4 regions of the Streptacidiphilus rugosus AM-16 genome follow, and region 4 is predicted to be linked to each of the others. Evidence: riboswitches for the same ligand, from Rfam matches in the RefSeq annotation. Region 4 holds a riboswitch; each other region holds the start of a gene.
What was found. A riboswitch is a leader RNA that binds a small molecule or an ion and turns the genes downstream of it on or off. The one in region 4 is predicted to bind cyclic di-AMP.

Region 1 (7,367 bases), on a different contig from region 4:
CCACGCCAGGGGCGTGGCTGGTGCTGGCGAGGAACTACCACCTGGTCACCGTCGACGTCGGCCACTTCGACCGCAACAGCGCGCTGGCCGCGCGCTGGATCGACCTGAAGCGCAGCGGCATCCCCGCGCTGGTCGTGCTGGACCCCGACGGCCGGGTCAGGGCCACGACGCAGGACGGCAGCTTCGCCAACGCCCGCTCGCTCTCCGTCGACGCCCTCACCAACCGACTCGTGGACTGGCTGTACCCCGCTTCCCGATCATGACCGATTCCACTCGAAGTCATGAATCTGCCCATTTCGGTGAGGTGTTCCGGGTTCGTACCTGATGTGATGCCGCCATCCGTACACGATGCATGCACGACGGGCGGTGTCCGATGAAGCTTCTCGGGACCCTGGCCGCCGCCGTCCAACGGCGGCTGCTCTGGATCATGCTGCTCGCCTACGTTCTCGCCGCGGCCCGGCCCGGGCCGGGACAGGCCCTGCGCGGGGTGACGCTCGCGCGGTTCGACGGGGCCGCCTTTCCGCTCCAGGCGGGACTCCTCGCCCTGATGGTCTTCAACGCCGGCCTGACCGCCAGGTCCGAGGCCCTGCCCGCGCTGCTGCGGCATCCCCGGGCGCTGCTGGTCGGCATCGCCTCCAACGCCCTGCTGCCGACGCTCCTGCTCGGCGTCGGCGCCCTCGCGGCCGACGGCTGGCACAACGTCCACGAGGCGCAGAGCCTGCTCGTCGGCCTCGCCCTGGTCGGCGCCATGCCCGTCGCCGCCGGAGCCACCGTCTTCGCCCAGGGGAGCGAGGGCAATGCCACGCTGACCCTCGGCCTGGTCGTCGGCAGCACCCTGCTGAGCCCGCTCACCATCCCGCTCGGGCTGCATCTGGGCGGGTTCCTGGCCTCCGGGCCCTACGCGGCGGACCTGCACGCCGTCGCCGAGCACGCGTGCAGCGCCTTCGCGGTGCTGGCGGTCGTGCTGCCGTGCGCGGCGGGCCTGCTGACGGGGCGTCTGCTGGGCGCGCGGCTCGGGCCGGTGCTGCCGCTGGTCAGGGCCGCCGGCCTCGCCGTGGTGGTGCTGCTCAGCTACACCAACGCCTGCGGCGCGCTGCGGCAGGTGGTGGAGCGACCCGACCCCGACTACCTGGTCCTGGTCGTCGTCGCGGCGGCGGCCATGTGCGGCGGCTCCTTCCTCAGCGGGTGGGTGCTGGCCGGCAGGCTCGGCGTCCCGCGCGCGGACGCGATCGCGCTCACCTACGCCTCCGGGATGAACAACAGCAGCGCCGGAGCGGTCGTCGCGGCCACGCGGCTGCCGGGGAACCCGGCCGTCCTGCTGCCGATCCTGGCCTACAGCCTGCTGCAGAAGGTGCTGGCTTCCTCGGTCGGTGCGCTGGTCAGGAACGCACCGTTCGGTGACGAAGGTTCAGCGGGGTCCACGGCCGTCCCAACTGCCCCTAAGGAACCACTTGGATTCAGACGGCTTTAGTATTAACTTTCCATAACAGTACGCGCGGCTACAGTCGTTCGACCGTCGGACGACGTCGTGCGGATCGCCTAATCCACATGGAACCGGGGACCCAGGTACCTGGGGTGCATCGGCCTCGCGGCCGTAGGAGACCTCCCTCTCCGAACCCGTCAGCTAACCCGGTCGGCGAAGGGACGGAAAGGAGCACGCCAGTTATGGCGTCATACCCGGTCGAGACCGTCGCCGAGCCCTCGACGGCGCAGCAGGCGACGAGCGCCCTGCCGCGGCAGCGTGGCGCGGCGCTGGGCCTGGCGGCCATGGCTGTCGGCGCGAGCAGCGTGATCGGCCTCGCCGGCCCGGCCCTCGCGGCCGACCGTCCCGAGCACACCGGCCCTTCCGGCTCCCTCCTCCTCGACGAGCACGCCACGGCGGCGCCGGCCGCCGACGCGGGCACGGCGCTGGCCGACCGCATCCGCGCGCAGGCGACGCAGCAGCGCGCCGACGCCGAGACCACGGCCCGCAGGGAGGCCGCGACGGCGGCCTCGGCGAAGGCCGCGGCGGTCGAGCGGGTCCGTACGACGGAGACCCTCACCCTTCCGGTCCCCGGCGTCAGCACGACCGCGTACGGGCAGTCCGGCTCCTACTGGTCCCACCTGCACACCGGCCTGGACTTCCCGGCCCCGGCGGGCACGCCGGTCCGCGCCGTGGGCGCGGGCGTCGTCACCTCGGCCGGCTGGGCGGGCTCCTACGGCTACCGCGTCATCGAGACGCTGCCGGACGGCACGGAGATCTGGTACTGCCACCTCTCCGCCATCGCGGTCGGCGCGGGCTCGGTGACCGGCGGCCAGCCGATCGGCCGCGTCGGCTCCACGGGCAACTCCACCGGCCCCCACCTCCACCTCGAGGTCCGCCCCTCCGGCGGCGACCCGGTCGACCCCACGGAGTGGCTCACCGCCCACGGCGTCGAGCTCTGAGCCACGCAGTTGATCAAGCAGAGCCTCGCGCCCCTGGACAGTGCAACTGACCCTGTGATGTGAGGTGTCGCGCCCGCGCGGCAGAGCCGCGCAGTTCCCCGCGCCCCTGAGGTAGTGCGGCCAACCCTTTGTTCTGAGGTCTCCCGCCCGCGTGCCGGAGGCGCGCAGTTCCTCGCGCCCTTGGTGGTGCAACGGCCCTTGGCCGGGAGGGGCTACGCCTTGCGGTCCGCCAGGCTCCAGGACGCGAGGGCGACGCCCGTGGCCACGGTGAGGACCGAGGGCCAGGCGCCGATCTTCTTCGCCAGGGGGTGGGAGCCCGCGAACGCGGCCACGTAGAGGCCGCCCAGCGCGGCCGCCGTCCTGGGCCCCGCCGCGCCGCGCCACTGCAGGGCCGCCACGCCGCCTGCCGCGGCCAGCGCCACCCCGCCGAGCTCCCTCCGCTTCGTCGCCCGTGCGACAGCGAAGCCGCCCACCAGACCCGAGGCGGCTGTCACCGAAGAGGGAATCCGGGCCATGGAACTGAACCTCCGTCACTCAATTTGTGCGCGTGTTGTGAAGATGCAGGCCGACATATCCGATATAGACCCGGCCCGTACCCGAACAGTCGTCGTGATAGTGCAGTCGAGGCGCCGTTCCGCCGCCGCCTATCCGCAGATGCGCGCCCATGAAGACCCGACCCGAAGGGTCCACCGCCGTCGGGACGGGAAGAAGCCGTTCCCGCTTCCACTTCGCGTTCGTGCTCACCGTGCGGGACTCGCCGCGGATGACCTTGCGCGGCGGGAAGGGGTGGCAGTCGGGGGGCGTGTTCTCGCACCAACTGCGGAAGTCGCCGCCCGACGTGCCCGCCTTGGCCGCCTCCGCGTAGTCGGAGAGGGCGAGCAGCGCGTCCCACGTCATCCGGACCCAGGTGGGGTGGTCGGTCTGCTCGTCCAGCTCCTTGGTCAGCCGCGCGTCCCCGGTGAACTCCAGCAGCGGGAACTCGCCCAGCCGGTCCAGCAGCTCCGCGAACGTGCCCGGCTCGGCGTCCTGGGGACGGGCCGGCCGGCCCGCGAGCGAGCGCAGCTCCGTGCGGGCCGCGCGCAGCTCGCTGTACTGCTCGTCGTACTCCGCCGCCAGCTGCGACTCGCGCTCCTCCGCCGCGCGGAGCCAGCGCCGGACCTCCTGCAGCTCCTCGGCGCGGGCGCGCTGCTCGTGGGCCTCTTCCTCCTCGTGGTCGACCAGCAGGCCGCCCGGCAGGATCGCGTCCGCCTCCGGCAGGCCCTCGGGCCGCAGCAGCGGAAGCCCGACCAGCTGGTCGGGCAGCGGCGTCTGCACGGCGAGCCGACGCGGCAGCCAGGCCAGCAGGCCCGAGGCCCGCCGCAGGTTCTCCTCGATCGTGGAGCGCGACATCACCCGGTGCCTGGCCGCCTCCGGCGCCCACGCCGGATCCAGGCCGGGGAGGTAGGTGCGGACCGCGCCGCCGTAGACCCGGTGGTGCTCCAGGGCCGCGTTGAAGGTGCGCTCCGCGCCGGGCGCGAGGGCGTAGAGCACGGCCAGGCCGCTGCAGCTGCGCAGCAGCGGGTCGACGGTGTCGTTGAGCCAGTCGTCGAAGTCGGCGTGCAGGGGCGTGCTGGCCACCACGATGGGGAGCCTGCGGTCGGGGTCGCAGAGCTCGTCCAGGATCTCGTCGACGTCCTGGCGCTCGATGACGCTCGGCAGGCCGTGCACCCGGGCGGCGCCCGCCTGCTCGCCCTCGACCGCGTCCAGCACGTCCAGCAGCCCGCGCGCGAGCGCGGGGACGGGGGCCTTCGCGGGCTCCTCACCGCGGACCGGCAGCTGCTCGGCGTCCAGCTGGACCCAGGTGCGGCCGTCCCTGGCCGAGGCCACGGTCAGCGAGGTCTGCCAGATGCCCTGCACGGTGAACTCGCGCAGCCGCCAGCGCGCCAGCCGCCCCTGCACGGCCTTGCCGCGCGCGACCTGGTCCAGCACGGCCTGCGGCCCGACCAGGCGACGGCCGTTGCCGGTGCCGGGCTCGTCGTAGTGCAACGCCTTCAGCCACTGCCTGAGCTGCTGCTCGGCGAGGGCAACAGTCTCCTGGTGACCGTGCCCGCTGGTCACGGCCATCCGATAGATGCCATCGGTCACTGGCGCTGCCTCCTGACGCTGTATCGGCGTCGCCGCACGGCGGTGTGCGGGTATTCAGGACAACGCGGCAGGACCCGGCATTGGTTCCGGTACGGCCGAAGTCACTGGTCGGAGGGGGGCACTTCCTCGGAGTCCGCGGCGGCCGGGCGGGTGGCCGGGTACTGGTAGGGGGGCTGCGGTTGCGGCGCCGGCTGTGCCTGCGGCGGTCCGACCTGGGGATACGCCTGCGGGTACGGCTGCTGGTACGGCTGTTGCTGCTGCGGGAACCCGTACGGAGCCTGCCCGTACGGCCCGGGCTGCTGCTGGGGATACCCGTTCTGCGGATACCCCTGCTGGGGCACGCCCCCCTGCGGATAGCCCTGCTGCGGGTACCCCGGCTGCCCGTACGGCCCCGGCTGCTGCCCGTACGGCCCGGGCTGCTGTGGGAAGGCCACGGGCCGCTGCGGGTAGCCGACGGGCCGCTGCGGGTAGGGATGGGCGTACGGCGACGGCGCCGGGTACGCCGCGCCAGGGGCCCGGCCCCAGACCGTCGCGACCGGCGGGTTCCTGCGGAGCAGCTCCTGCTCGCCCACGCGGGCGAAGATCGGGGTCACCACGTCCTTCCGCTCCCACAGGTGGTGCAGCAGTTCCTGCTCCCGCACCGCGAAGTCCGGCACGGCGAGCCCGCGCGCGACCCGCTCACGGAGCAGCGCCAGGGAGGTGGCGAAACCCTGGTACTCGCGCATCGCCTTGTCGCCGTGCGGACCCTGCTCGAACCTGGAGAGCGCCCGCGCCTGCTTGCGGGTCCGCATGGACGAGAGCACGACCGGCACCTGTCGGCCGATCCAGCCCGCCGTGACGTAGACCGCGAGCTGTTTGCCGACGACGGTCAGCTCGTTGCCGCGCGACCAGACCAGCAGCCAGACCATCAGGGCGAAGACCGGGACCATGAAGAGGAAGTAGACGCCGAGGAAGCCGACCCCGCCGAGCACCGGCGAGCTGTTCCAGGTGCCGTGCATCAGCATGGCGAAGATCCAGCCGGCGATCGGCGCGCACACGCGCTGCCAGCGCTTGCGGCTGATGGCCGCGATGCCGAAGCCCACCGCCGTCATCGAGGTGAAGAGCGGGTGCGCGAAGGGGGACATGACCTCCCGGATCACGAAGGTCATCACGGTCGTGACGACTCCGGTGCCGCCGTCGCCGCCGGAGTCCGTCACCGACCGGCCGATGTAGAGGATGTTCTCGGTGAAGGCGAACCCGGTGGCGGTGAATCCGGCGTAGACGGCGCCGTCGACGATGCCGGTGAAGTCGCGACGCCGGAAGAAGAAGATCATCAACAGCGGTGCGGCCTTGACCGACTCCTCGACCAGCGGAGCCACCAGGCTCGCGCCCAGCGTCTGGCCGCCGCCTATCTGGCGGACGATCAGGTAGTCCGTGGCCCAGGTGTTGGCCTTGATGGCGATCAGCGTCGCGGCGCATGCGCCCCAGGCGAAGCAGAAGAGCAGCAGCTGCCAGCGCTTGGGCTCGACCCGGTCCAGCCAGAAGTAGCCGCACAGGATCAGGGGTACGGGCAGCACGGCCAGGCCGATGCCGACCAGGAAGCCGGGGGTGCCCGTCTGGCTCTGCACCATGCCGAGGATCGCGAACCCGCACAGGGCGAGCCCGAGCGCGACGGCGACGAACCACAGCCAGCGGTACTCGAGCAGGTTGCGCCGGGCCTTGTACTGGAAGCTGGTCGGCGGCTTGAACGGCAGCGCGTCCACCCCGCCGGCCTGCGGCGCGGCCGGCAGTCCCTCGGGCAGCGGTTCCGTCGGCACGTCCGACCGGGCCTCGGCCTGCGCCGCGGGCGACACCTCGACCTGCGGTGCGGCCTGCGGTTCGGACTGCGGCGCGGCCTGCGGGTCGGGTCGGGTTCCGGGCTGGGGCGGGGCCGTCGGCGCGGACGAGGGCTCGGGCTCGGGTATCGGACCGGCCGCGTCGGCGGCCGAGGGTTCCTGCTGCGCGCTGCTCACCCCATGACCTTAGCGGGGCGGCCGACCGGCCGGTAAGGACTTCCGCCCTGGCTGCGGCCCCGGCCGCCGGCCGCGGCTCAGCGACGCCGGAACAGGAGATCGTGCACGACGTGGCCCTTGGCCAGCCCCTGCCGCTCGAACTTGGTCACCGGCCGCCAGTCCGGCCGCGGCGCGTAGCCGTCGTGCAGGTTCTCCAACTCCGGGGAGCCGGACAGCACCTCGAGCATCTGCTCGGCGTAGGGCTCCCAGTCGGTGGCGCAGTGCACCGTCGCCCCGGCGCGCAGCCGGGAGACGGCCAGCGTCACGAAGTCCGGCTGTATCAGCCGCCGCTTGTGGTGGCGGGCCTTGGGCCACGGATCGGGGAAGTAGATACGCAGCCCGGCCAGGCTCGCGGGCGGCAGCTGATCCCGCAGCAGCACGACCGCGTCGCCTTCTGCCAGCCTGACGTTGTCGAGGCCGTCGGACTCGATCCGGCGCAGCAGGTTGCCGTGGCCGGGGGTGTGCACGTCGGCGGCGAGCAGGCAGCGTCCGGGCTCGGCGGCGGCCATGGTCGCGGTGGCGTCACCCATCCCGAAGCCGATCTCCAGCACGACCTCCGCGTCGGTCCGCCCGAACCAGGTGTCCAGATCGATCCGGCGCTTGCCGTCGATGCGGATGCCCCACGCGTCCCAGGAGCGGTCCAGCGCGTCGTGCTGGGCGGCGCTCATCCGGCCCTTGCGCGGGTGGAAGCTGCGGATCCGCTTCTCCCCGTGCAGTTCGGCGGAGAACGGGCTGCCCGGACGCGGGGCGGCGGCCTGGGCGTCGACGGGGTCGGGGGCGGCGGTGGTC
Region 2 (7,367 bases), 4.7 Mb from region 4:
CGTCCCCAGGAGCCGGGCGCACCGCCGGAGCCGGCCGCCGAGGGCGCGGTCAACGTGCTGGGACGCCACCTCGATCGGGTGCTGCGCAGCGGACGCCTCCACGTCGACGTCCTGTGCGTCACGGCCGAGTCCTTCGTCTCCGCCCTCCAGCTCCAGTTGATCGGCCTGCGAGCGCGCCGCGAGCCCCGGCTGAGCGAGTTCAGGATCCGGCTGATCGTCTGCGACTTCAGCGCCACCCCCACCTATCCGCGGGTGCTGGGCGACCCGGGCGACACCAGGCCGCTGGAGCGGCTGCGCCGCATCTCGCACGACCAGGTGACCTCGCTGCGTTCGGCGGCCCTCTCGCTGCAGACCTACCAGCTGGTCGACTCGGAGCCGGTGATCGAGGTCCGCACCGTGCCCTTTCCGCCGATGTCGAAGTTGTACGTGCTGAACGACGACGAGGTGCTGGAGGGCTGGTACGAACTCATAGAGCGCCCGGTCCACGTCGGAGGCCACCTGGTGCGGCTGGAGGACCTGACCGGCCTGAGCACCCGGCTCTTCCCGCGCCGGCGCCAGGCTCTCGCCAACCACACGGACTCCGTCTACGTGGACACCGCCCGGGCCTTCTTCGCCTCCTGGTGGGCCAGGGCCGAGCCCTACGGCGTCTCCCTCTCCAGACCCCTGCCCGACGAACCGCAGCACGACCGGCCACCGCTCGACGGGCCGGCGCACGTGAACGAACCGGAGTGACGCGATCACGCACCCTCAGCCGCCGCACGAGGCCGTCGCCGCCGTGCTGCTCGACTTCGACGGGCCGGTGTGCAACCTCTTCGCCCGCCGCCCGGCGCCCGGGGTCGCCCGCGTGCTCCTCGACGAGCTGCGCGGGCAGGGCGTGGCATGGCTCCAGGAGACCGACGACCCGCACGGGTTGCTGGCCCGACTGCCCGCACTGCTCGACGCCGCCCGAACGCCGTCGGCCGAGGCCGCCCGGCTGATCGCGCTGACGGACCGGGCCCTGGCCCGCGAGGAGCTGCTGGCGGCGGTCTCGGCCGATCCGACGCCCGGTGCGCGCGAGGGTGTGCTGGCGCTGGCGAAGGCCGGCGTCCCCCTGGCCGTGGTCAGCAACAACGCACGTCCCGCGATCGAGGAGTACCTGCTCGGTGCGGGCCTGGTGGAGGCGCTGGCCAAGCATGTCGTCGGCCGCCCCGCCGACCTGGCGCGGATGAAGCCGGACCCCTCCGGTATCCAGGAGGCGCTGCACGCTCTGGGAGTGGCCGGCGAGGCCGTCTCCCGCTGCGTGTACGTCGGCGACGCGGTCGGCGACGCTTCGGCCGCGCGCGCGGCGGGAGTGCGCTTTCTGGGCTGGGCCGGCGGGTTGTCGCGGCGGAGTGAGCGGCTGCTGGGGGTGGGCGTTCCCCAGGCGTCCCTCTTTGACGAGTGGTCACACCTGACCCACCGGTTGCTCGTATCACGGCAGGGTAACGGAGCTCACATCTGACGTCCTGGCGCAGAGGAAGCCCAGTTCACGCGGCTGACGCCGGGTCGGCGGCCCTCCGGCTCCTCGTGTCGGAGGTTGAGTTCGTATGAAAACCTGCCTAGCCTCCGTGAAGTTCGCGTCAGCGGACACCGCCTCGCGGGACGCCGAGTCCTGTCCACCGTGGGGCGGCAACGTCGACTTGACGAACGGGCAGGAGTGGGGGACCCAGGTAGGTCGCCGTTCACGCGGGAGCGCGGACGGCTCGGGGTGAAGACGCATCAGCGTCCGGGCCAGCCTCTACGGCCCGAACCCGACAGCTCACCTCGCAGGCGTCGCAGAGGGAATCCTTCATGCTCCTCTCCGGCAACGGCCGCCATCGCCGAATCCGCGTCAACAAGGCCAAGGCCATCGTCGCGACCACCGGCGTGGCCGGCGCCGCGGTGGCCCTCCCCTTCATCGGGGCGGCCAGTGCGAGCGCCGCGTCCGTCTCCACCTGGGACAAGGTCGCCCAGTGCGAGAGCGGCGGCGACTGGTCCATCAACACGGGGAACGGCTACTACGGCGGGCTCCAGTTCTCCGCCAGCACCTGGCGGGCCTACGGCGGCGGCGCCTACGCCTCCACCGCGAACCACGCGAGCAAGGGTCAGCAGATCGCCGTCGCCGAGAAGGTGTTGGACAGTCAGGGGCCGGGCGCGTGGCCGGTCTGCGGCCCGCGGGCCGGTCTGAGCGCGGGCGGTGCGCCGGCCACCGTCGACACCTCCTCCAAGTCCGGCTCCGGCCACTCGCACAGCAAGCCCGCCGCGCCGAAGAAGTCCGCCCCCAAGCACGCCAAGCCGAGGCCCGGCGCGCCGGCGCACGGCGGCTCGTCCACGGCCGGCGTCTACACGGTCGAGGCGGGCGACACCCTCTCCGGCATCGCCGCGAGCCACCACGTCGCGGGCGGCTGGCACGCGCTGTACGAGCGGAACCGGTCCACCGTCGGGAGCGACCCGGATCTGATCTTCGTCGGCGAGCGGCTCGTCCTCGTGTAGCGGACGCGGCACGCACCTTCGCGAAAGGCCCCTACCGACCGGTAGGGGCTTTCCCGCGTTTGCGCCAGATGTCCGTCAGTCAAGACAGGGCAAAGGTCCTGAGTGGTCCCGGCCCCGACACGGGCTAGGCTCTGTGCGTAACAACCCGCATCCCCCTGAGGAGACAGTTGTGCCGTCCATCGACGTCGTCGTAGCCCGGGAGATCCTCGACTCGCGAGGCAACCCCACCGTCGAGGTCGAGGTCGGCCTCGACGACGGCAGCACCGGCCGCGCTGCCGTGCCGTCCGGCGCCTCCACCGGTGCCTTCGAAGCCCTTGAGCTGCGTGACGGTGACAAGTCCCGTTACGGCGGCAAGGGCGTGGAGAAGGCCGTCCTCGCCGTCATCGAGCAGATCGGCCCGGAGCTGGTCGGCTACGACGCCACCGAGCAGCGCCTGATCGACCAGGCCATGCTCGACCTGGACGCGACCGCCGACAAGTCCTCCCTGGGCGCCAACGCGATCCTGGGCGTCTCCCTCGCCGTGGCGCACGCCGCCTCCGAGGCCAGCGACCTGCCGCTCTTCCGCTACCTGGGCGGCCCCAACGCCCACGTGCTGCCGGTCCCGATGATGAACATCCTCAACGGTGGTTCGCACGCGGACTCCAACGTGGACATCCAGGAGTTCATGATCGCGCCGATCGGCGCGGAGTCGTTCTCCGAGGCGCTGCGCTGGGGCGTCGAGGTCTACCACCAGCTCAAGGGCGTGCTGAAGGCCCGCGGTCTCTCCACCGGTCTGGGCGACGAGGGCGGCTTCGCGCCGAACCTCGACTCCAACCGCGAGGCGCTGGACCTGATCGTCGAGGCGATCAAGGGCGCCGGCTACACCCCCGGCCGCGACATCGCGCTGGCCCTGGACTGCGCCGCGTCCGAGTTCTACAAGGACGGCGCGTACCAGTTCGAGGGCAAGGCCCGCACCGCCGCCGAGATGAGCGCCTACTACGGCGAGCTCGTCGCCGCGTACCCGCTGGTCTCCATCGAGGACCCGCTGTTCGAGGACGACTGGGAGGGCTGGAAGACCATCACCGCCGAGCTCGGCGACAAGGTCCAGCTCGTCGGCGACGACCTGTTCGTCACCAACCCGGAGCGCCTGGCCCGCGGCATCAAGGAGGGCGCGGCCAACGCCCTGCTGGTGAAGGTCAACCAGATCGGCTCGCTGACCGAGACGCTGGACGCGGTCGAGCTGGCCCAGCGCAACGGCTTCCGCTGCATGATGTCGCACCGCTCCGGTGAGACCGAGGACGTCACCATCGCCGACCTCGCCGTCGCCACCAACTGCGGCCAGATCAAGACCGGCGCCCCGGCCCGCTCCGAGCGCGTCGCCAAGTACAACCAGCTGCTGCGCATCGAGGAGATCCTCGACGACGCCGCGGAGTACGCCGGCCGCGGCGCCTTCCCGCGCTTCAACGGCTGACGCCGCCTCCGACGCCCCGTCGCGCTCACCCTCTAGGGTGGGGGCGGCGGGGCGTCGTCGCGTTGGGGCCGAGGGAGGGAGCAGCGGTGGCGGAGAAGAAGAAGCAGGCCAGGAAGCGGCCGAAGCTGACCGGTCGGGCGGCGGTGCTGGCCCTCGTGGTCTGCGCGCTGGTCGCGGCGCTCGCCTACCCGATGCGTCAGTTCATCGCGCAGCGGACGCAGATCGACCAGCAGCGGGCCGCGCAGCAGCAGGCGCAGCAGCAGGTCGAGGAGCTGCGCAGGGAGAAGGCCCGCTGGCAGGACCCGGCCTACGTCGAGGCCCAGGCGCGTGCCCGCCTCCACTTCGGCTTTCCCGGCGACACGCCGTTCACCTCGGTGAACCCCTCGCCCACCCCCTCCGCCTCCCCGACCACCCAGCAGGCGGCCTCCCAGCCCTGGTACCAGAGCCTCCTCGGCTCCCTCGCCACCGCGGACCACCCCTCGAACTGAAGGGCAGTCTCCGGCGGCGCGAGGATTCATCAGTGGAGGAACCACGCAGCGACCTCGGGGGTGCGAGGAACTGCGCGACAAGCCATCCGCCGGGCTGATGGCCTTCAATGTGCAGGGCCATCCGCGCAGGGTGGTTGCTCGCGCAGTTCCTCGCGCCCCTTTGGTGCTGCATGGTTTCTCACCTGGGGGAGAATGGCCGCATGTCGCAAGCCCCCGAGTCCCCCGCCCCCGTTTCCGAGGCTGACCGTGCCGCCGTCGAGGCGCAGCTCGGCCGCGTGCCGCGCGGCCTGCGGGCCGTCGCCCACCGCTGCCCCTGCGGGCTGCCCGACGTCGTCGAGACGGCCCCGCGTCTGGAGGACGGCACGCCGTTCCCGACCCTCTACTACCTGACCTGCCCCCGTGCCGCCTCGCTGATCGGCACCCTGGAGGCGGACGGGATGATGAAGGAGCAGACCGCGAGGCTCGCCGAGGAACCGGAGCTGGCCGACGGGTACCGCCGGGCGCACGAGGACTACATCGCCCGCCGTGACGCGATCGAGGTGCTGGAGGGCTTCCCCAGCGCGGGCGGCATGCCCGACCGGGTCAAGTGCCTGCACGTGCTGGTCGGCCACTCGCTGGCAGCCGGTCCGGGCGTGAACCCGCTCGGCGACGAGGCCCTGGCCGCGCTGCCGGAGTGGTGGCGCAAGGGCCCGTGCGTCTGCGCGGACGGGACGAACGGTGCGGACGGTGCGGACGAGATCGAGGGGGAGGGGTCCGAGTGACCACGACCCGCGTCGCCGCGGTCGACTGCGGCACCAACTCGATCCGTCTGCTGGTCGCGGATCTCGACCCGGAGACCGGCGCGCTGCACGAGCTGGACCGGCGGATGACCATCGTCCGCCTCGGCCAGGGCGTCGACCGCACCGGACGGCTGGCCCCCGAGGCGCTGGAGCGGACCTTCGCGGCCTGCCGTGACTACGCGGCGGTGATCGAGGAGCTCGGTGCGACCCGACTCCGCTTCGTCGCCACCAGCGCCTCGCGCGACGCGGAGAACCGCGACGAATTCACGGCCGGGGTCCGCGAGATCCTGGGCGTCGACCCCGAGGTGATCAGCGGCGACGAGGAGGCCCAGCTCTCCTTCACCGGCGCGACCAAGGAGCTGAACGGCGAGCACGGCCCCTACCTGGTGTTCGATCTGGGCGGCGGCTCGACCGAGTTCGTGCTCGGTTCGGAGAGCGTCCAGGCGGCTCGTTCGGTCGACATCGGCTGTGTCCGGATGACGGAGCGTCACGGCGAGGACTACCTCTCCATGCGCGCCGACATCAAGAAGGCGCTCGACCAGGCCGCGGAGGCGGTCCCCCTGGACACGAACGCCACCCTGGTCGGCCTGGCGGGGACGGTCACCACGGTGGCGGCGATCGCGCTCGGGCTGCCGGCCTACGACAGTGCGGCGATCCACCGCTCGCGCATCCCCGTCGCGGACGTCCGGGCGGTGACGGAGCGGCTGCTGGGCTCCACCCACGAGGAGCGCGCCGCGATCCCGGTGATGCACCCCGGCCGGGTCGACGTCATCGTCGCGGGAGCGTTGGTGCTGCTCGCGGTCATGGAGCGCACCGGTGCCGCTGAGCTGGTCGTAAGTGAGCATGACATCCTCGACGGCATCGCCTGGAGCACCGTTCTCTGACCCGGCCGAAGAACCTTCGTGAATTTCTTCACATGGAGTTCCCGCCGTTGGGGTGGGCTGTCGGGGCACTTCGTCCGATTTTGCGGACCGAAGACCGTTCCGGCAGCCCGGATCGAGTGATCCTCGATCGCCTTCCTGTCTCGCGCGCACATTCGCCATGAGCCCGTCGAGCTGCGCATTCTCACACCGGGGGGTCCCAGGGTGTGAGGCCGAGGCAGTGGGGAGGCATGTGGGGCGGGCAGTGTAGCAGGTGCTGTCCAGACCCCAGGGGCCAGGCCGACGAAAGCCAGGCAGACCGGGGGTGGATACTTTCGGATATGAGCACCACGGAGCGTCCTCGCATCCTGATTGTCGGCGGTGGCTACGTCGGCCTGTATGCCGCGATGCGCATTCTCAAGAAGATGCGCTACGGAGAAGCGACCGTCACGGTCGTCGACCCGCGGTCGTACATGACGTACCTGCCCTTCCTCCCCGAGGCGGCCGGCGGCAACGTCGCGCCTCGCAACCTCGTCGCCCCGCTGCGCCGCGTTCTGAAGAACGCAGAGGTGCTGACGGGTCACGTCACCTCGGTCGACCAGGACCGCAAGGTGGCCACTGTGCACCCGGCGGCCGGCGACCCCTACGAGATCCCCTTCGACTACCTCGTCGTCGCGATGGGCTCGGTGTCCCGCACCTTCCCGATCCCGGGTCTGGCGGAGCACGGCATCGGCATGAAGTCGGTCGAGGAGGCCATCAGCCTCCGGAACCACGTCGTGGCCCAGCTCGACATGGCGGAGTCCACCAACGACGAGGCGGTGCGCAAGCAGGCGCTCACCTTCGTCGTCATCGGTGGCGGCTTCGCCGGCATCGAGACGATCGCCGAGATCGAGGACATGGCCCGCGACTCGGCGAAGATCTACCACAACGTGAAGCGTGAGGACATGCGCTTCATCGTGGTCGAGGCGGCCAACCGCATCCTCCCCGAGATGGGCCCGGACCTCGGTCTGTGGACCAAGGAGAAGCTCGAGGAGCGCGGGATCGAGATCTACATCGAGACCTCGATGGAGTCCTGCGTCGACAAGCACGTCGTCCTGAAGAACGGCATCGAGGTCGACGCCTCCACCATCGTGTGGACGGCGGGCGTCAAGCCGAACCCGGCGCTGGCCAACTTCGGTCTGCCGCTCGGCCCGCGCGGCCACGTCGACACCGCCCCGACCCTCCAGGTCCAGGGCTTCGACAACGTCTGGTCGGCCGGCGACAACGCCCAGGTGCCGGACCTCGCCGTCGGCGAGGGCGC
Region 3 (7,367 bases), 1.6 Mb from region 4:
TGCTCCGGGCCGAGCGCCTGCGCCTGCAGATGCTCGTAGAGCGTGGCGTAGGCGCGCACGTCCGTCTCCTTCTCCAGGTACAGGTCGCTCGTGACGCCCTCCAGGTAGACGACGGTCGCGTCGGAGGCGTCGCGGTATTCGAGGATGGAGAAGTTGGACGTCATGCCGGGATGCGCGCCCACGCTGAACGGCAGGACCTGGACGGTCACATGCGGCAGGAGACTGGTCTCGATGAGCGACTCCAGCTGCCCGCGCATCGTCTCCGGGCTGCCGACGACGCGGTGCAGGGCCGCCTCGTCGATGACGGCCCAGAGCCGGAGCGGCTCCTCGCCGTTGCGCAGCAGATCCTGACGGACCATCCGGACGTCCGTGCGTTTGTCGATCTGCGCCGGCTGGGCCTCCGGCTGGATGCCGGTGACGACGGCGTGCGCGTAGTCGCGGGTCTGCAGCAGGCCGGGGATGAAGAGGGATTCGTAGGTACGAATGCCCACCGCCTCGGCCTCGAGGCCGATGTACACGCTGTAGGGGACGTCGCCGAACGCGTGCCACCAGCCTCGCTGCCGGGACTCGCGGGCCATCGTCATCAGGCCGTCGATCATCGCCGAGTCGTTGACGCCGTAGACCTCGCACAGGTCACGGACGTCGCGCTGACTGATGCTGCGTCGGCCGTTCTCCAGTCGGCTGATCTTCGACTGCGAGACGAGCAGCTGCTGCGCGACCTCCTCCGCGGTCAGGCCTTTCTGCTCGCGCAGTCGTCGGAGCTCGGCACCGAGACGACGGCGGCGGACGGTGGGATTGACACTGGCGGTCGACACGGTCTCTCCTGGGCATCGGTGGTGTGGCACGCCCCTGTGTCAGCAGAATGCCACCCGACACGCCCTCATGTGGCTCAATCACCCCGGATCTTGACGAATCAGGTCCGAGAAGGAACGATTCTGCGCCCACACATGGAGAGAGCGACGGCGAAGGGTGGTTCGCCGCCGCTCCCGACCAGGGTGGTGCTACGTCCCGCCTGTCGGTGCTCCATCGGTGCACTCTCGACCTGCTCGCGCGCTTCGGCTGCCGGTGCTCCTACCGGACTGCCGCGCGGACCATGCCGGAGACCACCGCGGGTCGTGACGTCGGGCGTGTCGGCGCCGGGCGGACGCCCGCCGCACGCACCTGAGCGGCCGGCAGGCCGTTCTGCACGTCCATGACCGCGTGCGCGACCATGCCGTTGAGGGGGTCGTAGCGAATCAGGTCACGCAGGCGCGACCTGGACGAGCGTCCCTCGTTGCCCGGGTAGAGATGTTTGCCCAGGCCGACCGCGTGGGCTAGGGCGGCGAGCGCGGCGGTGCGCGGGTCCGGCGGAACGCCGGTCCGGATCGCCGTGTCGAGTCGTTCCTTGATGGCGCTGTTCGTGCAGTCGTCCGACGCCTGGTACCGGGTCGTCGGCAAGACCCCGCACACCTGGCCCGGCACCGCCTTGACCATGGCACACCGCTCCAGGTGCGCCAGGTAGGTCTGGCGTAGGCCCAGTCTCGGGCCGCCGATCCACTGCACGGCGCGCACGGCGCTGCCACGTCTGCGCAGCAGCTCCAACGCGTGATCGAGGGTCGGGTCCCCGGTCGGCCGTGGATTGACCACGGTGATCTGGTCCCCGTCCGGGACTATTCGTCCGGCCATGGCCAGCTCGACGAGCTGTGCTCCGGCCAGTCCGAGGTCGAGCGTCTGCGGCTGCGCCGTGGTACCCGTGGCCGGGTCCAGAGCGAGCAACAGCAGCTCCTCGGGAATTGTTCTGCGGCTCCTGCCCATCCAAGCCTCCCCGCGTGGATGCACAACAGAGTGACGCCTCTCACACCCTGCTGTCGAGAGGGCCTGGAGAGTGACACGACTCCGTGATCTTTCGGAACCGTTCGGGCGCGGCTCCGCGTCTGCCCATGGAGTGGGTCCGCCCGGCGGAATCGCCGGTCAGCGGCCTGGTGAGCGGGATTGCCCCCGCGAGTGCAGGAGACTGGTGTCCGGCGCGCCCCGGAAGACCGGGAGGCGCGCCGTGCTGTCGTGAGCAGTCGCGGGCAGTGGCAGGCAGTGGTGAGCAGCCGTACGCGGTGGGTCGTACGCAGTGGGTCGCACGCAGTGGCGTGAGCAGCTTGAGGAGGCTGGGTTACGTGGGAGAGTCCCCCGACAGGTCGAACCGGACCGCGGGCGAGGAGCGGGAGGCGGAACGGGCGGATCACACCCCGGCGTCCGCCACGCCGGACGTCGACCCGACCCCGGCTCCGTCGCAGGGCGAGGCGGACGGCGAGGAGGGCGCCGGGACGGCCGGCACGGAGGCCTCCGTGGGAGCCGCCGCCGAGGATGACGCGGCGGACGCCGCCGAGAGGCGGGCGGAGGAGCGGGCGGCCGGAAGCGGCGCGGACGTGGACCCGCCGACCCGGCCGCTGCGCAGGGAGGACATCGAGGGCCCGCGCGAGCACCCCACCGACGACGCGGAGGAGACGGAGGAGGCCGGCGAGGCCGCCTCCGCTTCGGCCGCCGAGGCGGAGGAGAGCTCCGCCGGGGACGCCGAGAACGCCGGGGACGCCGAGAGCGGCGCGAACGGCGAGGGCGGCGCGAACGCCGGGGTCGCCGAGAGCGGCGAGAACGGCGAGGAGGCCCGGCACGAGGCCCAGGCCGAGGACGAGGCCGCGGCGGACGAGGAGGCCGAGCCGGCGTCTGCGCCGGTGCCGGTCGCGGTGAAGCGCGCGATCAGGGATCCGCGCCTCCCGGCCGAGCCCGCGGCCGACGCGGAGCCCGAGCCCGAGCACCGGCCCGCTGCCGAGTCGGCCGCGGAGCCTGAGGCGGAGCCGCTGCCGGACTTCGCGACCCGCACCCTGCGCATTCCGCCGCCGGCCGCGGCCCCGGCCAGGAGCGCGCGCAGTGCCGGCGAGGAGTCCGACGGGGCCGACGACGAGTCCGGCGACGAAGGATCCGCCGGCGTCCGCGCCGCCGGTCGGGACGGCCGCGACGGCGGCCGGGGTCCGGCCGTGCCGCCGGGCGCGGCGGCGGAGACGCGTGCCATGAACGCGTTCCCGCGGGTGCCGCTGCCGCCGGTGCCGCCGCTCCCGAGCGCCGGCACCTCGACCCAGTCGGAGGCGGGCGCGCCCGCCGGGGCGACGGCCGTCGCGGTCTCGCCGGAGTCGACGATCGAGGCGATGGACATCCTGGCCGGCCTCAGCGCCCGGCCGATGACCCCGGCGAGGATCGCGCTGCGTCGCATCCGGCTCTGGGGCATCCTGCTGCTGGTGCTCGTCGTGGTGCTCGGCGCGGTGCAGCTGTTCCGTCCGCTGCCGTCGCCCAAGCTCGCGATGACCGCCGCGACGAACTTCGCCTTCGACGGCGGGGCGCCGCAGCTCGACTGGCCGGTCAAGGGCCAGGCGGCGGTGGAGGTTCCCGGTCTCGGCGTGATGGGTCACAGCGGCAGTGACGACCCGGTGCCGCTGGCGAGTGTCACCAAGGTCATGACGGCCTACGTCATCCTGCACGACAAGCCGCTCAAGAAGGGCGAGCAGGGCCCGTCCCTCACCGTCGACCAGCAGGCGGTGAACGACTACGTCACCGGCACCGCCGGCCAGGAGTCGGTCATGAAGGTCTCCGTCGGCGAGCAGCTGACGGAGTACCAGGCGCTGCAGATGCTGCTGATCCCGTCCGCCAACAACATCGCCCGTCTGCTGGGCCGTTGGGACGCCGGCAGCCAGGAGGCGTTCGTCCAGAAGATGCAGGCCACCGCCGTCGGGCTCGGCATGACCAAGACCACCTACACCGACCCCAGCGGGCTGACCAGCACCACCAAGAGCACCGCCAACGACCAGCTGATGCTGGAGAAGGCGGCCATGGCCGACCCGGTGTTCAGGGAGATCGTCGGCACCGCGTCCTTCACGCCGCCGGAGAACGGCCTGATCCAGAACAACAACGGGCTGCTGCTGAGGAACGGCGTCATCGGCGTGAAGACCGGCAGCAGCAGCGCCGCGCTCGGCAACCTGATGTGGGCGGCGCGGCAGAAGGCAGGCGACACCACGGAGACCCTCTACGGCGTGGTGCTGAGCCAGCCGGCGATCGGCGGGGACGGCGGCGGCTGGCTGCCCCAGGTGCTGGCCAAGAGCAAGAAACTGATCATCAGCGCCGAGGCCGCGCTGCAGTCGCACGTGATCGCCAAGAAGGGCGACGTCGTCGGCTACGTGGACGACGGGCTGGGCGGCAGGACGCCCGTCGTGGCCACCCAGGACGTCTCGGTGGCCGGTTGGGGCGGGCTCTCCGTCCAGCTGTCGCTGAAGCCGCTCGCGGGCGCGACCATCCCGCACAGCGCGCCGGCCGGGACGACGGTGGGTGAGCTGGTGGTCGGCAGCGGGGCGGGCGCGCAGACGGTCCCCGTCACGCTGCAGTCGGACCTGGGCACGCCCGGCTTCGGCGAGAAGCTCACCCGGCTGACCTGATCGGTACCTGCTCGGCCCGGGTCGACTCGCGTGCGCGGGTCGGCCCGGGCCTTTGTGTTCCTGTGAGACTGACGACGGCGGCGGAAGCATAGTCAATCGGACATATCAGATGAATGACGCCATATCAGGACGGCAATTCGGGCATTCCGCCGACCCTTGTCTGTGAATCATGAAGCGCGTCCGTGATGGACGTCTCATTGGCGTCTTGGCGACTTGAGGTTTGAAGTCGGACCTGCCTACGGTCACCGTCATTCGCACTTAAGCGGAACTGACATCTCCGGAACGCCGAGTCCTGCCACCGGTCATGTCAGCAGTCACCCGACGCAAACGAACGGCAGGAGCGGGGGACCCAGGTAAGTCGCCGCGAGCCCAGCGCTCGCGGCTTGGGGTGAAGCCGTGACACCGCACGGCCGGGCAACTCCAGCCCGAACCCGACAGCTCACCTCGCAGGCGTGGGAGAGGACCTACTTCATGCTGTCCAACAGCACGGGTCGCCACCGCGCGCCCAAACTCGCCCGCCGCACCTCCCGTCGCCTGCTCGCCACCGTCGGTCTGACCGGCGCCGGCATGGCGCTCCCGCTGGTCACCGCGACCGGCGCCCACGCCGCCACCGTCTCCACCTGGGACGCCGTCGCCCAGTGCGAGAGCTCCGGCGACTGGTCGATCAACACCGGCAACGGCTACTACGGCGGTCTGCAGTTCGACCAGTCCACCTGGGACGCCTACGGCGGCCAGCAGTACGCCTCCCGCGCCGACCTGGCCAGCAAGGACCAGCAGATCGCCACCGCCGAGAAGGTCCTGGCCAGCCAGGGCCCGGGCGCCTGGCCCGTCTGCGGCCCGCAGGCCGGTCTGTCCCAGGGCGGCGGCTCGCCGCAGCTCAACACCTCCGGCTCCTCGTCCTCGACGAGCAACTCCACCCCCTCCAGCAGCTCGGACAACGCGTCGAGCAGCGACAGCGAGAGCGCGGACTCCGGCAGCTCCGCCCCCGCCGCGAGCACCACCACGGCGGCGCGCAGCTACACCGTGCAGAGCGGTGACTGGCTGTCCACCATCGCGCAGAAGGAGCACGTCTCCGGTGGCTGGCAGCGTCTGTACGAGCTGAACCGGTCCGTCCTGACCTCGGGCCCGGACCTGATCTACCCGGGTCAGCGCCTGGTCCTCGGCGGCGGTGCCGCGGCGTCCGCCCCGGCCACCTCGTCCGACAGCTCCTCCTCCGGCGGCTCGTCGAGCTCCGCCGCCACGGCGACCAACGCCTCGGCGACGACCTCCACCGCGAGCTCCTCCGGTGTGGCCGCGGCGATCGCCTTCGCCGAGTCTCACGTGGGCGACTCCTACGTCTGGGGCGGCAACGGCCCCAACGCGTGGGACTGCTCCGGTCTGGTCCAGGCCGCCTACGCGCAGGCCGGCGTCTCGCTCCCGCGCACCAGCGAGGAGATGGCCGCGTCCACCACCCGCATCTCCATCGACCAGGTGCAGCCGGGCGACCTGCTCTTCTGGTCGAACGACGGCTCCGCCGCCGGCACCTACCACGTCGCGATCTACGTGGGCAACGGCCGCTACGTCGAGGCCGCCAACCCGAGCGCGGGCGTGAAGTGGGAGACCATCAGCAACTACACCCCCGACTTCGCGGGTCGCGTCTCCTGATGCTCTCGACGGGCTGACTGAACGGGTTCTCTCCCCCGTTGTTCACGCACCCGGAGTACCGGACAACTTGTCCTGGTACTCCGGGTGTCGTGTCAGCCAGGCCTTGATGAACGGGCAGGTCACCCGCACCTCGATGCCGCGGCTGATCCCGTCCTCGACCGCGGCGCGTGCCAGCAGCCCCCCGATGCCCATGCCCTCGTAGGCCGGGCCGACGACGGTGTGCTGGTAGACCACGCGCACGTCGTCCCTGAGGTAGGAGGCGAAGCCGACGAGATCGCCCTCGATGCGCGCCTCGAAGCGCTGTGCCTCCGGCGCGTCGGCGACCATGACCTCGGCCTCGGTCTCTCTCGTGCTCATCCTCGCGCCTCCTCGCATGCCGCCCGCGTCTGTCTGACGAGTGTCCGTCACCCGGGCGCTTTTCGTGCGAACGGACACGCGTCCTGGAGCGGCCCGCTGGTGAGGGCTGCGTCTCAATTCGGTCAGCTGCGCCAACCGGTCCGTTCGGGTGAGGGCGAGGCGTCGCCCGGGCCGTCCGTCAGCACGACCACCGTCACCACACGTCGCCGTCGCGCCAGTCGCAGGTGAGCTCGCCGGTCCGGTCCAGCGGAGCGTCTCCCTGAAGCACGAAGAGGCAGTCGTCGGCGTCCTCGGTCCTGACGATCCCGGCGGGCGTGAGCGCCGAGGTCGGGCCCTGCCAGCGTCGCCAGCCGCGGGAGGCGTAGAACTCCATGGCCTCGTCGGTCGCCGCGAGCGCGCCGAAGTCGTAGCCGCGCGCGATCACCCCCTCCAGCGCCGCCATCACCGCCGCGCCGTACCCCTGCCGCCGCAACCGCCGCTCCACGCCGACGCCCTCGACGTACCCGACCCGCCAGGCCCGCCCCCGGTGCACCATCCGCCGCTGCACCACCGACGCGTGCGCCACCACGAGCCCGCCCTCCCGCACCAGCGCGTGCATGCCGCCGAGGGAGTGCTCCCAGTCGTCCTCGGCCATGTCGTCGAAGACCCGGTACAGCAGCGCCCGCGCCTCGGCGAGATCGCGGGCGTCCAGTTCGGCGGTGTGCGCGACACGGACCTCGATCCGGTCGGCGCGGGGCTCGCGGTTCTCCTTCATGGCCTCAGCGTGCCAGTTCTGTAACGCTGCTGACGGCGTGTGCGGAGCGTCGCCCCGAGTGGACGTCAGCGGCAGGCGAGGCGCCGGGCGAGGTCCGTGTGGGCGGGGAGGGTCGTCCTGGGCCGGAAGGGCGACCAACCGCGCCGGTCCGCTGCCCGACG
Region 4 (7,367 bases):
CGCGGCAGGAGCGCAGGGTGGACGTTGACGATGCGGCCCGCATAGGCGTCGAGGACCGCCGGGCCGAGCTTCTTCATGTATCCGGCGGTGACGACCAGGTCGATGCCGTGCTCCCGCAGCGCGGCGAGCATGGTCCGGTCGAGGACGTCCGAGTCCGGGTGGGTGCGGCCGGACAGGTGGAGGCAGGGGATCCCCTGTGCGCGGGCGTGGGCCAGCGCGCCCGAACCGCTGTTGTTGCTGATGACCAGGGTGACGCCGAAGGCGCTCGTGGGCCGTCGTCCGGCGGCGGTGAGGGCCCGCAGGTTGGTCCCGGTGTGCGAGGCGAGGACGGCGACGTCGAAGGACATACGACCGATCATGCCCCCGGACGCACGAGAAGGCCCCTGGTCGGCGGAGAGTCCGCCGGCCAGGGGCCTCAAGGGCTCGCGTGGCTCAGATGTGGCGCATCGCGTAGATCGAGCCGATGTAGCTCAGCTGCTCGTACTTGACGACGGTGCCGGTGTGCGGGGCGTGCAGCACCATGCCGTTGCCGGCGTAGATGCCGACGTGCGAGTTGCCGTTGAAGAAGATCAGGTCGCCCACCTGCAGGTCGGACACCGAGGCGACCGGGGTGCCGTAGTTGATCTGGTCGTAGGTGCTGCGACCGATCGAGTAGCCGGCCTGCGCGTAGGACCACTGCACCAGACCGGAGCAGTCGAACGAGGTCGGACCGGTCGCGCCCCAGACGTAGGGCATGCCCAGACGGGTCTGCGCGGCGGCGAAGGCGGCGGCCTCGATGCTGCTGCCGGGCTTGGCGCTGCCGAGGTTGGGACGGCTGGTGGAGCCGGTGTCACGGCTCGCGGCGCCGCTGCCCGTGCTCTTGGCGAGGGCGGCCTTCTGCGCGGCGGTCATCGAGTCGAGCAGCGCCTGCGTCTGCGCGATCTTCTTCTGGACCTCGGCCTTGTTGGCGGCCAGCTGCTGGTTGGTGGCCTGGATCTGCTGGAGCGTCTGCTCGGCCTGGGCCTTCTCCGCGTCCAGCTTGCCCTGCTCGGCCTGCAGCGACTTGATCTCGCTCGCCTGGTTGTCGGTGATCTGACCGAGCGAGGAGGCCTGGGCCAGGTACTCGTCGGGCGTCGACGAGAGCAGGAGCTGCACCGTCGAGTCGACGGCGCCGGAGGCGTACTGCTGGCTGGCGACCTCACCGAGGGCGTCGAGCCTGCTGTTGACCGTCGACTGGGAGCGAGCGATCTGGTCCTGCAGGGTGTTGACCGCGGCCTGCTGGGTCTTCAGCTTGGCCTGGGCGGCATCGAACTTCTGGATCGCCTGGTCCGACTCGGTGTTCAGCTGCTGGAGCTGGGCCTGGAGCTGGGCCGTCGTCGGCTTCGGCGCGGCCTGCGCGCTCTGGGCGGACACCGCGACGGCGGTGGCGGCGGCGGCGGTCAGCACGGAGATGCGCGCCCGACTGGGAGACTTGGGACGACGATGGGACGCCACGAAGGCGAGCTCCTTCTTCCTACGTCCGCCTACCGGGTGAGCTGACGGGTTCGGGCCAGGAAGGCAGCCCTACGACGCTTCACCGGACCGGGATCTCACCGGTCCGTCCAGGCGTCGATTCACCCCGGGGGGAAATGGTTCCCCGGCTCCGACTCGACGGCTTCCCCAGTACGGACTCCCCGCCCTCAGGCGGTCGGCCCTGCCGCGTCGTCGAACTCGACGGAAACCTCCGCTGCCGCCCGGATTGGGCGAACGACTGCGCGGCGGTTCGGGGACCGACCCTAGTAACCCAACCGTGATCGGTTCAAATCCTTGTCAGTAAAAACTCTCATCACTTTCGACGCCCCATCAGATCAGGGACGCTGCGTAGTCACATCATGACCAGATGCCGACGACATGGGGGTCAAATCGGTCATTCGCGCCCCACCAGTCACACGCGTGTGAGCTGACTCACAGAGGCGTCGTCGCGTCAGATCCGACGGATCGCCACAATGCCGCCGAAGTAGGACATCGGCTGGACCGACACGTCGTAGCCGTACTCCGGGGCGTTCAGCAGCATGTTGTTGCCGGCGTAGAGGCCGACGTGGTTGCCGTGCTCCATCACGATGATGTCGCCGGGCTTGGCGTCGGCCAGGCTCGGCACCGCGGTGCCGACCGACTCGTCCGCCTGGGAGGAGTGCGGCAGCGAGACGCCCGCCTGGGCGTAGGCCCACATCACCAGGCCCGAGCAGTCGAAGCCGGCCGGGGTGGAACCGCCCCAGAGGTAGGGCGACTTGCCGATGCGGCTCATGGCCGCCTCCATCGCCGTGTGCGCGGCCGCGGAGATGCCGGTCAGGTCGATGGTGCCGTTGTAGCTGCCGCCGGAGGGCGTCGAACCGTAGCCGCCACCCACGGTGGCGCGCTGGGACGGGGTGAGCGCGTCGAGGACCGACTGCGCGTGCTTGAGCTTGGCGAGCGCCGCGGACTTCTGCGAGCTCATCTGCTGCAGCAGCGTCTGCTCCTGCGCCAGCTCCGCCGCCGCCTGCGCCTTCTCCCGATTGAGGGTGGCCTCCTGGGCGACCAGCTGCTCCAGTGCCCCGGTCTGGTTGGCGGTGAGCTCGCTCTGCGAGGCGGCCTTCTGCAGGAAGGTCGACGGGTCGCTGGAGAGCATCAGCTGGAGCGTCGGGTCCACCTCGCCGGTGGAGTACTGCGCGTTGGCGATCTGCCCGAGGTTGGCCAGCTCGCCGTTCATCTGCGCCTGCTGCCGGGCTATCTCGTCCTGCAGGATCGCCACCCGCGCCTGCAGGGCCTGCTGCTGGCTGTGCGCGGTGTTGTACTGCTCGGTGATGTCCGAGGCCGCCTTGCGGTCGGCGTCGACCTGGGTCTTGGCATCCTTGGTCGAGATCGTCGGGGCCGCCTGCGCGGCCGTCTGCGCCGATATGGCCACGACGGTCGCCGCTGCCGCGGTCAGCACGGAGACACGGGCACGGCTGACCTGGCGAGGACGGCGGTGAGAAGCCACGACGAATGCAATCCCTTCACACACGGAAACGCCCGCATGCACGAAGAGAGAACACGAGTACGGACGTTGAGTGGAGAGAATAGTGAGGTTCGGGCCTCGTTGTCTCCCCCGGTACCCCGCTCTCTTAACAAAGCCTCAAGATCGCGGCCCGGCACCGGGCTCGAACCCTACACGCACCGGACTCAGGTGCGGACCAGGCGGCGGAGAAGCATCGTGGACGGAACGGGCCTTGCGCCCGATTTGCGTACTCCGTCCGCGACTTCGCGGTCCGTGGAGACCACCACGACGGGCCGGCCCTCGGGCTCGGCTCGGACCAGGCGACGGATCAGCTCGTCCGCCGTCTCCCCGGTCCGGCTGAACAGCACCCTGACCCCGCGCGGCGGCGGCGCCATCGGGATCGGGCCGTCCAGGTCCTGGCCGTCGAAGACGCAGGTCACCTCGGCGCCGGTCTGCACCGCCACCAGGCCGAGCCCGCGCAGCAGTTGCTGACGCTGGCGGTCCAGCGGCATGTCCGGCCAGCCGGTCTTGGTCACGTTGTAGCCGTCCACCAGCAGGTGCACCTGCGGCAGTTGGAGCAGCTGCTCGAGCAGCGCCGGGTCGTCGCCCTCGATCGCGCGGCGGGCGACGTCGTGCGGGGACGCGGCCACCGGCGAGACCGCCTCGACCGAGTCGGCCGGACGACCGCTGAGCGGCGCGAGGCCGAGCTCGCGCTGGAGCCCCTGCGCGCCCTGCACGACCGTGTCCAGCAGGAGCCGCAGCCGCATCTCCTCGGCGGAACGGCCCTCCCGCGCGGCCCGCTTGGAGGCCTCCAGCGCGGCCTCCAACTCGGCGACACGGTGCTTGAGTCGGCGCACCTCGCTGTCCTGCGCGCCGCGCTCGGTCGCGCCGGTCGCCCGCAGCGCGTCGAGCTCCGCGTTGGCCTTCCTGGTCGCCGCCTCGGCCCGCTTGGTGTCGGCGGCCAGCGAACGCAGCTGGCGACGGAGGCTGTCGCCCTCCTTCTTCGCGCTCTCCAGCTCGACCTTGGCCCGCTCCGCGTCCGCCCGCACGACCGCGCGCAGTTCGGCCAGCTCGCTCTGGAGCTTCTCGGCCAGTCGGGCCGACTCGGCGGCGTGCCCCTCGTGCTCGGCGCGCTCCACCTCCTCGCCGACCTCGCCGACGATCCTGGCCCAGCCCGCGGTGCGCAGCAGGTACGCGGCGGCGGCGACGTCCTGCGGATCGGCGGCGGCGGGAACGGCCCCCGCCTCCAGCGCGGCCACCAGGTCCGGCTGGCCCTGACGCACCCGCTCGGCGATCCGGGCTCGGAAGGCGGGCTCGGTCTCCAGCGCGGCGGCGATGGCGGTCGCCCCGCGCTTGACCCTGGCCTCACGGGTGAACTTGACGTACGGCCGGAGCCTGACCGGCAGTTCGGCCGGGGTCAGGCCGCTGAGGCCGTCGGCGGCGATGCCGACGACGCGCTTGCGCACGCCCTCCGGCAGCGGCCGCTCCAGCGTCTCGCCGGCCGAGGCCTCGGGCGCGGCGGGGAACTCGGGCGCAGCAGGAGGCGCGGGCGGGGCGGGAGGCGCGGGCGGCTCGGGCAGGGCGGCGCCGGGCACGGCGACGTCGCCGCCCCCCTCGGGCGCCTTCGCCTGATCTCGCTGCTCCACGTGCTCCGCTCCGATCCGCTCCGGGGGTCCTCACCGCCCGGACCGCCATTCTCCCCGCTGCCGCCCCCCGCCCGTCACTCCGCCACGTTCGATCAGCCCCGCGCCCCGCCGAGGGCCCCGAGCCCGCCCAGAGGCCTCAGGCCCGCTTGGCCTGCTCCGCCGCCTCGGCCGCCGCGCCCGGACGGTCCACCAGCTCGATCTGGTCCACGGCGTTGCACCAGCGGCAGCGGACCGACTCGACGGTCTCGGTCAGGACCTCGCGCTCCTCGACGTTCGGCTCTCCGGCCAGGTCCAGGTGGACGAACTCGACGACCCGCGAGGAGCGGGTGACGTCGAAACGGGTCAGGTTGCCGCAGAGCGTGCAGCGCCACCTGGTCGCCTCGGTGGGAAGCGGAACGGCCATGGCGAGATCCTCTCGTCGGTCTCTGTACCTGAGAAACCCTATGGCCTCGGGGATGCGCGCGGAGACCGTCCCCCACACGCCCCAGCGGTCGGGTGTCAGATTCGTCCCGACAAGGAATGCTTTGCCCATGGTGAGCCTGGCAATTCCGGAAAGCGTTCCCCGCCCCGTGCCGTACCTGCCGGTGGCGACCTACGCGCTGATCGTGCTGTGCGTGGTCGTCTTCCTGGTCGGCCCGGTCTCCGGCCTGGACCCTTTCTACGGCTCCGGCGCCGCCCGCGCCTGCGCCCAGACCGCCTACTACCACCGCTGGGGCGTCATCCCCGCGGAGCTGCTGCACAACGCGGCCCGCCCGCTGCACCTGCCGCCCCGCTGCCCGGCGGACAACGGGCTGCCCAAGATCCCGGCGCTGTCGGTGCTGACCGCGATGTTCGTCCACGGCGGCTGGGTGCACCTGGCCGGCAACATGCTCTTCCTCTACGTCTTCGGCGCGATGGTGGAGGAGCGCGTCGGCCCGCTGGCCTACCTGCTCCTCTACATCGCCCTCGGATACCTGGCGACCTACGGCTACGCGCTCGTCGAGGCGGGCAGCCCCGGCGCGACGCAGACGCTGGTGGGGGCGTCGGGGGCGATCGCCGGCATCCTCGGCGCGTATCTCTGCCTGTATCCGCGGGCCAGGATCACCAGCCTGATCCCCCTGCTGCTCTTCCTGCCGCTGCGCTTCCCCGCCTGGCTGGTGCTCGGGTTCTGGGTCGCGGTGCAGTGGCTCTCGGTCCGGGCCACCGACCCCGCCGTGCCCGGCGTCGCCTACGCGGCCCACCTGATCGGCTTCACCGGCGGCCTCGCCTTCACCTGGCTGCTCTTCCGCTACCGCGCCCGCCGCCCCGGCGGCCTCGGCCTCACCGCCGCCCTCTCCCGCCTGCGACGGCGCTAGACGGTCGGACAGGCCCTAGCATGAGCAGGGCCCGCCCCCGCCGACAGGAGACTCCGCGTGATCACCGCCATCGTGCTCGTCAAGGCCAGCGTCGACCAGATCCCGGAGATCGCCGAGAGCATCGCCGCGCTCGCCAACGTCACCGAGGTCTACTCGGTCACCGGCGGCTGGGACCTCATCGCGATGGTGCGGGTCCGCGCCCACGAGGAGCTGGCCGAGGTGATCCCCGGCCAGCTGAACAAGGTGCCCGGCGTCGCCCACACCGAGACCCACGTGGCCTTCCGCACCTACTCCAGCCACGACCTCGACGCCGCGTTCGCCATCGGCCTGGACGACTGACGAGCCGCTCCGGTCAGCGGCGGGTGTCAGGGACGCAGCGGCCGCCCTCGGTCCGGTAGGACCACTGCGCGCCCTCGCTGACCAGCTCACGCACCGCGGCCAGGAAGCGGTCGACGTGCTCGTCCGGCGTCCCCGCGCCGAAGCTGACCCGGATCGCGTTCAGGCTGCGCTCCCCCGGCAGCGACGCCTCCGGCGCGCCGCACTCGGACGGCGCCGCCTCCTCGCCGCCCAGCAGGGTGCGGACCAGCGGGTGCGCGCAGAACAGGCCGTCGCGCACACCGATGCCGTACTCGGCCGACAGTGCGGCGGAGAAGTGCGAGCTGTTCCAGCCCTGCACGACGAAGGAGAGCACGCCGACGCGCGGGTGGTCCTCGCCGAACAGCGTCAGCACCCGCACCTGCGGGATCCCCGCCAGCCCCTCGCGCAGCCGCTCGACCAGCTGCTGCTCGCGCGCCTGCAGCGCCTCGAAGCCCGCCTCCGTCAGAGCCCGGCAGGCGGAGGCGACGGCGTAGGCGCCGATCACGTTCGGCGAGCCGGCCTCGTGCCGGGCCGGCCCCTGGTGCCAGTCGACGGCGACGGAGCCGTCCGCCTCCCGCGCCACGGTCCGGCTGGCGCCGCCGCCCGCGAGGTAGGGGTCGGCCGCGTCCAGCCAGTCGGCGCGCCCGGCCAGCACGCCCGCGCCGAACGGCGCGTAGAGCTTGTGACCGGAGAACGCCACCCAGTCCACGTCCAGCTCGCGCACGGACACCGCGTGGTGCGGCGCCAGCTGCGCGGCGTCGAGCACGATCCGCGCGCCGTGCCGGTGCGAGACCTCGGCGAGCTCGGCGACCGGCCAGATCTCGCCGGTCACGTTCGAGGCCCCGGTGACGCAGAAGAGCTTGGGCCCCTCCCCTGCGGCGGCGAGCGCGGCGTCCAGTGCGGCGACGGCCTGCTCGGGCGAGCGCGGCGCGCGCAGGTAGGTGACCTCGAGGCCACGGCCGGGCCAGGGCAGCAGGGACGCGTGGTGCTCGGTCTCGAAGGCGAAGACCCGGGTCCCCGCGGGCAGCGCCGAGGCGAGCAGATTGAGCGAGTCGGTGG

Region 1: linked by a shared signal. The riboswitch ahead of BS83_RS03455 (M23 family metallopeptidase) and the one ahead of BS83_RS18390 (C40 family peptidase) in region 4 are both predicted to bind cyclic di-AMP.
Region 2: linked by a shared signal. The riboswitch ahead of BS83_RS39205 (LysM peptidoglycan-binding domain-containing protein) and the one ahead of BS83_RS18390 (C40 family peptidase) in region 4 are both predicted to bind cyclic di-AMP.
Region 3: linked by a shared signal. The riboswitch ahead of BS83_RS48385 (transglycosylase family protein) and the one ahead of BS83_RS18390 (C40 family peptidase) in region 4 are both predicted to bind cyclic di-AMP.

The regions. Positions count from the first base shown of each region.
Region 1 is NZ_JQMJ01000003.1:20,291-27,657, reverse strand. It holds gene BS83_RS43520 (thioredoxin family protein) at 1-263, shown strand, start outside; gene BS83_RS03460 (bile acid:sodium symporter family protein) at 374-1,471, shown strand; cyclic di-AMP (ydaO/yuaA leader) riboswitch at 1,527-1,654, shown strand; gene BS83_RS03455 (M23 family metallopeptidase) at 1,666-2,424, shown strand; gene BS83_RS03450 (hypothetical protein) at 2,637-2,939, opposite strand; gene BS83_RS03445 (hypothetical protein) at 2,959-4,548, opposite strand; gene BS83_RS03440 (PrsW family intramembrane metalloprotease) at 4,650-6,539, opposite strand; gene trmB (tRNA (guanosine(46)-N7)-methyltransferase TrmB) at 6,617-7,367, opposite strand, start outside.
Region 2 is NZ_JQMJ01000004.1:6,697,957-6,705,323, reverse strand. It holds gene BS83_RS39215 (GntR family transcriptional regulator) at 1-732, shown strand, start outside; gene BS83_RS39210 (HAD family hydrolase) at 776-1,480, shown strand; cyclic di-AMP (ydaO/yuaA leader) riboswitch at 1,650-1,806, shown strand; gene BS83_RS39205 (LysM peptidoglycan-binding domain-containing protein) at 1,810-2,490, shown strand; gene eno (phosphopyruvate hydratase) at 2,660-3,940, shown strand; gene BS83_RS46045 (FtsB family cell division protein) at 4,027-4,428, shown strand; gene BS83_RS39190 (DUF501 domain-containing protein) at 4,629-5,189, shown strand; gene BS83_RS39185 (Ppx/GppA phosphatase family protein) at 5,186-6,091, shown strand; gene BS83_RS39180 (NAD(P)/FAD-dependent oxidoreductase) at 6,409-7,367, shown strand, end outside.
Region 3 is NZ_JQMJ01000004.1:3,590,605-3,597,971, reverse strand. It holds gene BS83_RS25310 (helix-turn-helix domain-containing protein) at 1-815, opposite strand, end outside; gene BS83_RS25305 (GOLPH3/VPS74 family protein) at 1,072-1,794, opposite strand; gene BS83_RS25300 (D-alanyl-D-alanine carboxypeptidase family protein) at 2,148-4,451, shown strand; cyclic di-AMP (ydaO/yuaA leader) riboswitch at 4,757-4,917, shown strand; gene BS83_RS48385 (transglycosylase family protein) at 4,923-6,095, shown strand; gene BS83_RS25285 (GNAT family N-acetyltransferase) at 6,138-6,452, opposite strand; gene BS83_RS25280 (GNAT family N-acetyltransferase) at 6,646-7,206, opposite strand.
Region 4 is NZ_JQMJ01000004.1:2,040,338-2,047,704, forward strand. It holds gene purN (phosphoribosylglycinamide formyltransferase) at 1-347, opposite strand, end outside; gene BS83_RS18390 (C40 family peptidase) at 433-1,473, opposite strand; cyclic di-AMP (ydaO/yuaA leader) riboswitch at 1,484-1,642, opposite strand; gene BS83_RS18395 (C40 family peptidase) at 1,943-2,974, opposite strand; gene BS83_RS18400 (NYN domain-containing protein) at 3,157-4,551, opposite strand; gene BS83_RS18405 (hypothetical protein) at 4,754-5,020, opposite strand; gene BS83_RS18410 (rhomboid family intramembrane serine protease) at 5,148-5,951, shown strand; gene BS83_RS18415 (Lrp/AsnC family transcriptional regulator) at 6,009-6,290, shown strand; gene BS83_RS18420 (aminotransferase class V-fold PLP-dependent enzyme) at 6,304-7,367, opposite strand, start outside.